Linked DNA regions of Halorhodospira halophila. The protein of the gene in region 1 binds, or shares a complex with, the protein of each later gene. Links are inferred from orthologs where the notes say so. Each region holds a gene or a part of one and is shown in the gene's direction. Other genes may lie near its edges.

What was found. Proteins that work in one complex are often made in the same cells at the same time.
Region 2: the proteins of uvrA (region 1) and mfd are in contact, whole or in part, in a crystal structure (PDB 4DFC), measured with the Escherichia coli proteins. The link is inferred for Halorhodospira halophila from one-to-one orthologs.

What each region holds. Positions count from the first base shown.
Region 1 is NZ_NHSN01000029.1:5,451-11,139, forward strand. The notes cover bases 2,308-5,689. They hold uvrA (excinuclease ABC subunit UvrA), read left to right. Parts: upstream 2,308-2,666; coding sequence 2,667-5,489; downstream 5,490-5,689. Other genes in these bases: ssb (single-stranded DNA-binding protein), read right to left, coding at 2,308-2,438; CCR79_RS11620 (heavy metal translocating P-type ATPase), read right to left, coding at 5,500-5,689. Also shown: CCR79_RS11595 (methyltransferase), read right to left, coding at 1-534; CCR79_RS11600 (hypothetical protein), read right to left, coding at 624-1,076; CCR79_RS11605 (hypothetical protein), read left to right, coding at 1,262-1,786; more of ssb, read right to left, coding at 1,956-2,307. UniProt on the Escherichia coli protein: The UvrABC repair system catalyzes the recognition and processing of DNA lesions. UvrA is an ATPase and a DNA-binding protein. A damage recognition complex composed of 2 UvrA and 2 UvrB subunits scans DNA for abnormalities.
Region 2 is NZ_NHSN01000001.1:32,647-38,276, reverse strand. The notes cover bases 1-4,041. They hold mfd (transcription-repair coupling factor), read left to right. Parts: upstream 1-397; coding sequence 398-3,841; downstream 3,842-4,041. Other genes in these bases: CCR79_RS00150 (CsiV family protein), read left to right, coding at 3,931-4,041; CCR79_RS00160 (DUF4870 family protein), read left to right, coding at 7-393. Also shown: more of CCR79_RS00150, read left to right, coding at 4,042-4,632; CCR79_RS00145 (S-methyl-5'-thioinosine phosphorylase), read right to left, coding at 4,704-5,435; CCR79_RS00140 (hypoxanthine-guanine phosphoribosyltransferase), read right to left, coding at 5,435-5,630. UniProt on the Escherichia coli protein: Couples transcription and DNA repair by recognizing RNA polymerase (RNAP) stalled at DNA lesions. Mediates ATP-dependent release of RNAP and its truncated transcript from the DNA, and recruitment of nucleotide excision repair machinery to the damaged site.

The sequences.
Region 1 (5,689 bases):
CAGCTCGAGGCCAGCGGCCCGAAGCTGGGCCCGGAACGGCTCCTCATAAGTCACGCGCCCGAAATCGATGCTGGTCAGGCGCCTGAGCATGGGCTTGAGGCGCTCGAGCCACGGAGCACGCCGCCGCTGGATGGTCTGGGTGAACACCAGGCGTCCTCCCGGACGCAGGAGCTTGCAGCCGTGGCGCAGGGCCCGCTCCGGCTCCGGCAGGAGCATGAAGCTGGCCGAGAAGTAGACCGCGTCGTAGGGCCCGCCATGATGGTCGTAGACGGACTCGTGGCGAAGCGTGACCCGATCGGCCACCGCGGAGGCGGCAACCCGGCGGCGGGCCCGCTCGATGTAGTCGCCGTCGATATCGACCCCGGTCACCCGCAGATCCCGCTCGCGCAACTGCCCGGCGTTGGCCAGCAAGGCGCCTGCCGTCCCGACGCCGACATCCAACACATGCGCCCCCGCCGGCAGCTGCTCAAGCACCGCCGCGTACCAGCGGGCGGTAAGCCGGAGGATCAAGGCGTCGTAAACGGCACTGCGGATGCCTCGCATGGGGGGCCTCACGGGTGGCGGCTGACTGCTGCGGGCCGGCGAGCGCCCGTACCGGACCGCCGCGCCGACCGCCCGGGATCCTACCAGATCCGCCACTCGCCCTGATCCGTCCGCACCAGTTCCAGCTCGTCCTTGTGCTCCATGGTGCTGCCCGGCTCCACCTGGCCGGCCTGGCGCAGGGCGAACCCCCACAGCGAGAGGACCATCTCCAGGCTGTCCAGCGGCGTATCGGTACTGAAGGCCCGGTCGCCGAAGGCCCCGGGATCGCGCAACAACTCGACACCATCCTCGGTGATGGCCACCTCCTTGCGCACGCGGATCAGGTAGGAGCCGTCGTCGCGCTCGTGGGTGGAGACCAGCTCGAAGTCCACCAACTCGAAGACCTTCACGTCGCCGAGGTAGAGCTCGGAGTCGTCCTCGAACAGCAGCTCGCGAACCTCCTGCTCGGTGGGGCCGGACTGGCCGCGCTCGCAACCGGCGGCCAGCAGCGCCAGGACCAGGATCAAAACGGACCAGCGAATGCACCGCTTCATGCTCATCTCCTCCAGAGGAACCCAAACCCGTACCGATGCGTGATCGCCCAGGATCGCACCGGCGACGCGCATCCGACAGCCGAGCCAAAGGCGCACGGCTCGCCGCCACCCCCTAGCGTAGTGGCATACTGGCCCGGCCCGCGGGACGGAACCCCGCCGGCCAACCCGAGCCGCCAGGAGCGAGGATGGAACACCTGCACCCCGAGGAGCTGATCCGGACCGGTTCGCGCATCGTGGAGCGGCTGCGCCAGCGTAGCGTCTGCGTCCCCATCCCGGAGCGCGCCATGGCGCGCACGGTCACCGGGGTCCGGGACCCCAGCCTACGCCACCTGGCCCTGCGCATCCGCCAAGGTGGGCGCATCGTGGTCAGCGGCGAGAAAAGGAAGGGGGTGTGGATCCCCTTCTCGGTGACCTTCATCGCCGTGGCGCCACCGCCGGGGACCGCCGGTCCCTGCGTAGAGCTGCACCTCGAGCGCACCACGCCCTTCTTCGCTGCCCCCTTCGTCCTGAAGGCGCTCGGCCGCATGCCCGAGATGGAGATCATCGGCACCCGGGCCCGCGTGCACATCCACCGGTGGCTCGATCAGCAGGAGTGGTCCGGCCCGCTGCCCACAGGCGTCTTCAACCGGGTCTGTGTCACGGAGGTACGCACGGACGCCGCGAAGCGCCAGCTGCTGGTCACCTTGTCCCTGACGGAATCCGGCCAGTAAGCGGGGCCTGCACCGCACGCCCGGCAACGCGGGCGAGAGAACCCGGGGCTATCAACTAAGACCGTTGTTGACGCTCGAAAGCGGGGTAGGCAGAGGCTGAGCGCCCGCGCTACGCGGACGCCCCAGCCTAGAGATCCCAAGAATCTTTACGAGTCTTGGCGCATGTCCTTCAAAACGGGATGTCGTCGTCGAAATCCGCCGGCGCCTCCTGCATGCCGCCGCCGCTACCGCCGCTGCCGCCGCCGGCATCCCCCGCTGGGGCCTGGGCCGGGCGCTGCTCGCCGCCGCCCATCGGGGCACCACCACCGCCGCTTCGGCTGTCGAGCATCTGCATCTCGTTGGCGACGATCTCCGTGGTGTAGCGGTCCTGGCCATTCTGATCCTGCCACTTGCGCGTCTGCAGGCGCCCCTCGATATAGACCTTGCTGCCCTTGCGCAGATACTCGCCGGCGATCTCGCCAAGCCGGTTGAACATGACCACGCGATGCCACTCGGTGCGCTCCTGCTGCTCACCGGTCTGACGGTCGCGCCAGGTATCCGAGGTTGCCAGGGCGAGATTGGCCACCGCGCTACCCGACGCGGTATATCGAACCTCGGGGTCCCTCCCCAGGTTGCCGATCAAGATGACCTTGTTGACACCTCTGCTGGCCATGGCCGTGCTCCTCCAAAAAAAATGCTTTACTGAACAGTGGGATCGAGAACCGCTGGGCGGTCGGGCGAGCAGGGTGCACACCCTCCCTGTGCGTCACCCCGCAGGTGGCCTCAATGTAAAGGTTTTGCCGGCGCGGCGAAACCGACCCCCTTGGCACCGGCAACCTGACAGGATGCCGGCGGCGCGATACCGTAGAGGGTTCGCCCGCTATCCCGCGTCGAGAGCAGCATGGACCATATCCGCATCCGCGGCGCCCGCACCCACAACCTCGATAACCTGGATATCGACATCCCGCGCAACCGCCTGGTGGTGATCACCGGGCCCTCGGGTTCCGGGAAGTCGTCGCTGGCCTTCGACACCCTGTACGCCGAAGGGCAACGGCGCTACGTCGAGTCCCTCTCGGCCTATGCGCGGCAGTTCCTGTCGATGATGGACAAGCCCGACGTGGACCACATCGAGGGTCTCTCCCCGGCGATCTCCGTGGAGCAGAAGTCGGCGTCCCACAACCCCCGTTCCACGGTGGGCACCGTCACCGAGATCCACGACTACCTGCGCCTGCTCTTCGCCCGCGCCGGCACCCCCTACTGCCCCGAGCACCAGGTGGCGCTGGAGGCGAGCAGCGTCTCGGAGATGGTCGATCGCATCCTCGCCGAGCCCGCGGGCACCAAGATGATGCTGCTCGCCCCGGCAGCCGACTGGCACCCGGACGAACAGCAGCGCACGCTGGAACAGCTGCGCAGCCAGGGCTACATCCGCGTGCGGATCGACGGCCGGGTCGTCGAGCTCGACCCGTTACCCCAGCTCGATGGGGACTGCAAGCACGACATCGAGGCGGTGATCGACCGCTTCCGCGTGCGCGACGACCTGGCCGGGCGGCTGGCCGACTCCATCGAGACGGCGCTTCGCATCGGCGAAGGCGTCGTACGGGCCGCCTGGATGGACGCGCCCGAGCGCGAGCCGCTGGCCTTCTCCGCGCAGCCGGCCTGCCCGCAGTGCGGCCACGCGGTGGAGCCGCTGGAGCCGCGCATGTTCTCGTTCAACAACCCGGAAGGCGCCTGCCCGACCTGCGACGGCCTGGGGACACAGCACTTCTTCGACCCGGAGCGGGTGGTCAGCCGCCCCCAGCTCACGCCCGCCGAAGGAGCGATCCGCGGGTGGGACCGGCGCAACCTCTACTACTTCGCCATCCTGGAGGGGCTGGCCGCGCACTACGGATTCAGCCTCGAGACCCCGTGGGCCGAACTGCCGGAGCCGACCCGGGACTGCATCCTCTACGGCTCGGGGGACGAGCCGATCACCTTCCGCTACCCCGGCCGCAACGGTCACACGGAGCGGGTCCACCCCTTCGAAGGTGTCATCCCCAACCTGGAGCGACGCTTCCGCGAGGCCGACTCCGCCACGGTGCGAGAAGAGCTGGGCCGCTTCATGGCGCAACGCACCTGCCCGGAGTGCCGCGGCGGACGGCTCAACAAGCGCGCCCGGAACGTGCGGGTGGAGGGCTACAACCTGCCAGAGATCGCGGCGCTGCCGATCCATGTTGCCCGCGAGCGTGCGCGGGCCCTGGAGCCGGAGGGCGCCCGCGGGGCCATCGCCCGGCCAATCCTCGAGGAGATCCGGCAGCGTCTCGGGTTCCTGGAGGATGTGGGGCTGGGCTACCTGACCCTCGACCGGGCGGCGGAAACGCTATCCGGCGGGGAGGCCCAGCGCATCCGCTTGGCCAGCCAGATCGGCGCCGGCCTGGTGGGAGTGCTCTACGTCCTCGACGAACCCTCCATCGGGCTCCACCCCCGTGACCACGGCAGGCTACTCGACACCCTGCGCCGGCTCCGCGATCTGGGCAACAGCGTCATCGTGGTCGAGCACGAGCAGGATGCCATGCGCGCCGCCGATCACATCATCGACATGGGGCCCGGAGCGGGCGTCCACGGTGGCACGGTCGTGGCCGCGGGCCCGCCACAGGCGGTCGCCGAGCACCCGGATTCGGTCACCGGTGCCTTCCTCAGCGGCCGGCGCAGCATCCCGCTGCCGCAGCGCCGGCGACCGCCGGAGGACGAACGCTGGGTGCGGATCACCGGCGCCCGCGGCCACAACCTGCAGGACGTGAGCGCCGAAATCCCCGTGGGCCTGCTGACCTGCGTAACCGGGGTGTCCGGTTCCGGCAAGTCGACGCTGATCAACGACACCCTCTACCGCAGCGCCGCCCGCGATCTCAACGGCGCCCAGACCAGCCCTGCGGAGCACGACGGCCTCCAAGGGCTTGAGCACTTCGAGAAGGTGGTGGATATCGACCAGAGCCCCATCGGCCGGACGCCGCGCTCCAATCCGGCGACCTACACCGGGGTCTTCGGCCCGGTGCGCGAGCTCTTCGCGGCCACGCCCGAGGCACGGGCCCGTGGCTACAAGCCGGGGCGCTTCTCGTTCAACGTCCAGGGCGGGCGCTGCGAGGCGTGCCAGGGTGAGGGCGTGGTGCGCGTCGAGATGCACCTGCTGCCGGATCTCTACGTAGCCTGCGATAGTTGCCACGGCACCCGCTTCAATCGCGAGACCCTGGAGATCCGCTACCGCGGCTACACCATCCACGAGGTCTTGGAGATGACCGTGGACCAGGCCCACGACTTCTTCGAGGCGGTCCCCGGCATCCGGCGCAAGCTTGAAACCCTGCGCGAGGTGGGCCTGGGCTACCTGCGCCTGGGGCAGAGCGCGACGACCCTCTCCGGCGGCGAGGCGCAGCGCGTGAAGCTGGCCCGGGAGCTCTCCCGGCGCGAGCACGGCCGCAACCTCTACATCCTCGACGAGCCGACCACCGGGCTGCACTTCGCCGACGTGGAGCAGCTGCTGGCGGTGCTCCAGCGCCTTTGCGACCACGGCAACACAGTGGTGGTGGTCGAGCACGATCTGGACATCATGCGCTGCGCGGACTGGATCATCGACCTCGGCCCGGAGGGGGGCGACGGCGGCGGGCAGGTCTTGGCGGCCGGCCCGCCGGAGACCGTCGCCACCGCAGAGGCATCCCACACCGCCGCCTACCTGGGCCCGCTGCTCGGCGGCTGAGCGGCCCGGCTCAGCGCCCCGGCGCCGGCGCCGGCTCCAGCCCTCCGCCGGGCAGCACCGTCCGGCGCAACCGCAGACTGTTGGTCACCACCAGCAGGCTCGAGAGGCTCATCGCCCCGGCGGCCATCATCGGCGAGAGGAGCACACCGAAGAACGGGTACAGCGCCCCCGCGGCCACCGGCATCAGGGTCACGTTGTAG
Region 2 (5,630 bases), on another replicon or contig:
GAACCGATGCAAGAGACGGAAAACGGCCAGCAGCCGCCCGCCGACACGCCCCCCGGCGTCGCCCCGTGGGCGGTCTACATCCTTCACCTGGGTAGTCTGTTCATCGGCCTGACGGCGGTCATCGGGGTGATCATCGCCTATATGCAGCGCCGTGACGCAGCGCCTTGGGTCCAGAGCCACTACCAATTCCAGATCAACACCTTCTGGATCGGTCTGCTGATCTTCGCAGTGGCCATCATCACCATGCCCCTTTACGGCCTCGGTTTCCTGCTCGGCGTGTTCCTGACCATCTGGCTGCTCGTACGCTGTATCTACGGCATGCGTCAGCTCAATGCGCGGGAGCCGATCCCCGACCCCGAGACCTGGCTGTTCGGCTGGAGCCGGAGCGGTTAGCGGCGTGTTGCTCGGCGATCTGCCCCTACCCCGACGCCCCGCCGAGCGGCGGGACTGGTCCGGGCTGCTCGGCGCGGCCCAGCCGCTAGCCATCGCGGAAGCCGCCCGGCAGCATGACGGACCAGTCATCGCAGTTACCGGAACGCCGCAGCAGGCCGCCGCCCTGCAAGAGGCGCTCGGTTTTTTCCTGGGAGACGACGCGTCCGTGCTCGGCTTTCCGGACTGGGAAACCCTGCCCTACGACGTCTTCTCCCCGCATCAGGACATCATCTCGGAGCGTCTGCTCGGGCTCTACCGCCTGCCGGGGATGGACCGCGGCGTTCTGGTGGTTCCGGTGGCAACCCTCATGCATCGCCTGCCGCCGCGCGGCTGGCTCGAGGGTCGATCGCTGATGCTGCGTCCCGGCGACCAGCTGGAGATCGAATCCATGCGCCGACGTCTGGAGGCCGCCGGCTACCGATGCGTCCCCGAGGTCGGCGAACACGGTGAATTCGCGGTCCGGGGCGCCCTACTCGATCTCTTCCCGATGGGAGGCGAAACGCCCTATCGCATCGACCTGTTCGACGACGAGGTCGAGAGCCTGCGCCGCTTCGATCCCGAGACCCAGCGCACCACCGAGAAGGTCGACGCCATCGAGCTACTGCCGGGCCGGGAGTTCCCCACCGACGAGGACGGGGTCACCCGCTTCAGACAGGCATTCCGGGCCGAGTTCGAGGGCGATCCGGGGCGCAGCTTCCTCTATCGCGCCGTCAGCGAGGGCCGCATCCCCGGGGGGATCGAGTACTACCTGCCGCTCTTCTTCGAGGAGACGGCCACGCTGTTCGACTACCTGCCGGAAGGGACCCTGTCTGTGCGTCTGGAGGGGGTCGACGAAGCGGCGGACAGCTTCTGGCGGCAGGTTCAGGACCGTTACGAGCAGCGCACTGGCGATATGGACCGTCCCCCACTGCCGCCCCGTCGAGTCTTCCTCGACGGGGACGAGCTACGCGCCGGCCTCAACCGCTGCCCCCAGGTGGCGCTGCACACCGAACCCGGGCGCGGCGCCGAGGCCGAAGTCAGCGCCCTGCCCGAGCTGGCCGCCCGGCCCCAGGCGGAAAGACCACTGGAACGGCTCGAGGACTTCCACGCCGGACACAACGGACGGGTCCTGTTCACTGCCGAGAGCGCCGGACGCCGCCAGGGGCTGCAGGAACGGCTGACCCGAGCCGGCATCGAGGCTGAGCCGGTGCGTGGCTGGCGCGAATTCCTCGACGGCGACGCGACGGCGGCGATCACCGTCGCCCCGCTGGAGAGCGGCGCGCGCATTGACGGGATGGCTATCATTCCGGAGAGCGCGCTCTACGGCGAGCGCGCCCGGCAAAGCCGGCGCCGGCGCTCCAGTGCCTCCACCGACCCCGCGGCGGTGATCCGCGACCTCTCCGACCTGCACGAGGGCGCCCCGGTGGTCCACGAGGACCACGGGGTCGGCCGCTATGTCGGCCTGCAGAGCCTCACCGTCGGGGACGTTACCACCGAATTCCTCACCCTCGAGTACGCGGGCGGCGACAAGCTCTACGTCCCGGTTTCCGCGCTGGATCGGATCTCGCGCTACACCGGGGCCGACGCCGATGAGGCCCCGCAGCACCGCCTGGGCAGCGATCAGTGGGATAAGGCGCGGCGCCGGGCGGCCAAGCGCGCCCGCGACGTGGCCGCCGAGTTGCTCGACCTCTACGCGCGGCGTCAGGCCCGGGCCGGCGATGCCTGTCTGTTCGACGACGAGGCCTATGAGGCCTTCGCCGCCGCCTTCCCCTTCGAAGAGACACCGGACCAACAAGCGGCCATCCAGGCGGTCCTTCAGGATCTGCGCTCGGATCAGCCCATGGACCGGGTGGTCTGCGGCGATGTCGGCTTCGGCAAGACCGAGGTGGCCATGCGGGCCGCCTTCGCCGGTGTGCAGGCCGGGCGCCAGGTGGCCATGCTGGTGCCGACGACCCTGCTGGCGCAGCAGCACTACCAGAACTTCGCCGACCGCTTCGCCGACTGGCCCGTGCGCATCGAGTCGCTGTCGCGCTTCACGGGCAAGAAGGGCAACGAGCAGGCCCTGGATCGGATCGCCAACGGACAAGCCGACATCGTCATCGGCACCCACAAGCTGCTCGGCAGCGAGATCCAGTTCAAGAACCTGGGGCTGGTGATCATCGACGAGGAGCAGCGCTTCGGCGTCCGGCAGAAGGAACGGCTCAAGCGCCTCCGCGCCGAGGTCGATGTCCTGACCCTGACCGCCACGCCCATCCCGCGCACCCTAAACATGTCCCTGGCGGGTATCCGGGACCTGTCGATCATCGCCACGCCGCCGGAGCGACGCCTGGCGGTGAAGACCTTTGTCCACGAATGGAACGACGGCCTCATCCGCGAGGCCTGCCAGCGGGAACTCCAGCGGGGCGGGCAGGCCTATTTCCTCTACAACGACGTCAAGACGATCGATCGCACCGCCAACCATCTGCGTGAGCTGATGCCGGAAGCGCGGATCGGTGTTGCCCACGGCCAGATGCGCGAGCGGGAACTCGAGCAGGTGATGCTCGACTTCTACCACCAACGCTTCGATATCCTGGTGTGTACCACGATCATCGAATCGGGGATCGATATCCCCACCGCCAATACGATCATTATCCATCGGGCCGATCGTTTTGGGCTCGCCCAGTTGCACCAGCTTCGCGGCCGCGTCGGGCGCTCCCACCACCGGGCCTACGCCTATCTGCTCGCGCCGCCGCCGAGCGCGATGACCGCCGACGCGCTCAAGCGTCTGGAGGCTATCTCTCAGCTCGAGGACCTCGGCGTCGGTTTCGCGCTTGCCTCCCACGACTTGGAGATCCGCGGCGCCGGTGAGCTGCTCGGCGATGAGCAGAGCGGACAGATCCAGGAGGTCGGGTTCACGCTGTACAGTCAGCTCCTCGAGCGGGCGGTCAAGGATCTCAAGGCCGGACGCGATCCGGCACCGGAGGCCGAGCTGGAGAGCGGTGTGGAGGTGGACCTGCGCCTTTCCGCCCTGCTCCCGGCCGACTACCTGCCGGATGTCCACACCCGCCTGGTGCAGTACAAGCGGATCAGCAGCGCCCGCAGCGACGCCGACCTCGAAGAGCTCCAGGTGGAGATGATCGACCGCTTCGGCCTGCTGCCCGATGCAGCACGCAACCTCTTCCGGACGGCCGCCCTCAAGCTTCGGGCCGAGGCGCTGGGCATTCGCAAGATCGAGGCCGGCCCCTCCGGCGGGACCATCCAGTTCGGCCCACAGCCCCAAATCGATCCGGCTCGCCTGGTTCAGATGGTTCAGCAGGAGCCCGACAAGTACCGCCTGGACGGGCAGCAGCGTCTCCACGTCCGTGCCGATCTCAGCGATGAGCAGACCCGCTTCGAAGTGATCGAGCGACTTCTGGAGAGGCTTCACGCCAGCGAGGAGGTGGCAGGATGAGAGGGGTGACTCCCGGCACGCGGAGACCGCGTCGCGGGCTTGCGGGCGTGGTACTGAGCGCGACGCTTCTGCTCACCGGGGGCGCGGGCGTGTCCGTGTCGGCACAGGCGGCCGAGGCGGATGAATGGTACGAGGTGGAGGTCATCGTCTTCCGGCAGTGGGAACAGGGCGGGCGCCACGCCGAGCGCTGGCCAACCCGCGCCGACCTCCCCCATTACCCGCTCTGGCAGATTCCGGCCGGATGTGGAAGCGACCAGGCGAGCCGGCGGGAACTCGGCATCGAGGACGACCCGGCCTCGGCCGAAATCGAGACCGACGATCTGGACGCCCAAGAGACCCGCCTACACTGCCTGCCCGCCGAGCGGCGGCGGTTAACCGCCCACTGGGGAGCCCTGACCCGATCCGACGCCTACCAGCCGCTGTACCACCTCGCCTGGCTGCAGCCGGGCGTCGGGCGGGACCGGGCCGTAGCGGTCCCTGTGCCCTACCACTGGACGCCGCCCACCGAGGCCGAGGCCCGGAACCAGGAACTCCGCGACCCACAGTATCAGCCCCCGGCCTTCGGGCTGATCCGCATCTATCGGGAGCGCTTCCTCCACGCCGCAGTCGATCTGCGTCTGCACTGGCGAGCGGTCGGGCGGGAGATCGATGAGGCCGAGCAGATTCGGGCCCCGCTCCACCGTATGCAAGAAAACCGCCGCATGCGCAGCGGCGAGCTCCATTACCTGGACCATCCAGCTCTGGGCGTACTCATCATCATCCACCCAGCCGACCAACCGCCCGACGGCTGACCGAAGGCGCCCCGTTCGGGGGCCGACCGGCGACGCGTTGCGCGTCGCCGGCTTCCGTCTGGGCCGGTCGTCTAGCTCAGCGCCGCGATGATCCTGCGCACCGCCTCCATGCCGTGGAGGAGGTGATCGCGGATCTCGTCCATGGACAGCTCCGCCCCGTCGCCCATGCCGGCGGCCCAATTGGCCACCACGGCGCAGTGGGCGTAGCGCAACTCGGCCTCGCGCGCCAACGCCGCCTCCGGCATGCCGGTCATCCCCACCAGATCGCAGCCGTCCCGGCGCATGCGGCGGATCTCCGCAGCCGTCTCCAGGCGCGGCCCCTGGGTGGCGCCGTAGGTGCCGCCATCGATCGCATCGACGCCGGCCTCGCGCGCGGCGCCGAGCAGCCACTCCCGCACAGTGCCGTCGTAGGGATAGGTGAAATCGATGTGGGTAACGTGATCCAGATCCTGGTGGTAAAAGGTGGCGATACGCGAGTGCGTGTAGTCGATGATCTGATCCGGGATCGCGACCCGGCGCGGCGCGTACTCCTCCCCCAGGCCACCGACCGCCGCGACGGCGATCACCCGGTCGACGCCGACGTGACGCAGGGCCCAGATGTTGGCGCGATAGTTGACCTGGTGCGGCGGGATATTGTGGCTGTGGCCGTGGCGCGCCAAGAAGGTGACATCGTGGCCACGGAATGTGCCGTGGATCAATGGCGCCGATGGCTCGCCGAACGGAGTCCGGACCACCTCGCGACGGGTGATTTCCAGCCCCTCGAGGGAGGTCAGCCCGGTCCCGCCGATAATGCCAACACTCATCAACGCTCCTCCGTATCCGGTTCCTGTTGCGACCTTGCGGCCTGCTCGGTGCGGGCATCGATGGCGTAGATGCCATCGGCGTTGCGCCCCAGCCCCCGGCAGTCCATCCCGGCGCCGAAGACGTAGCGGTCCTCCACTTCGAGCCCGACGTAGTCGGCGCACAGCCCCTCGAACTTGCGATCGTGGCGCTTATCG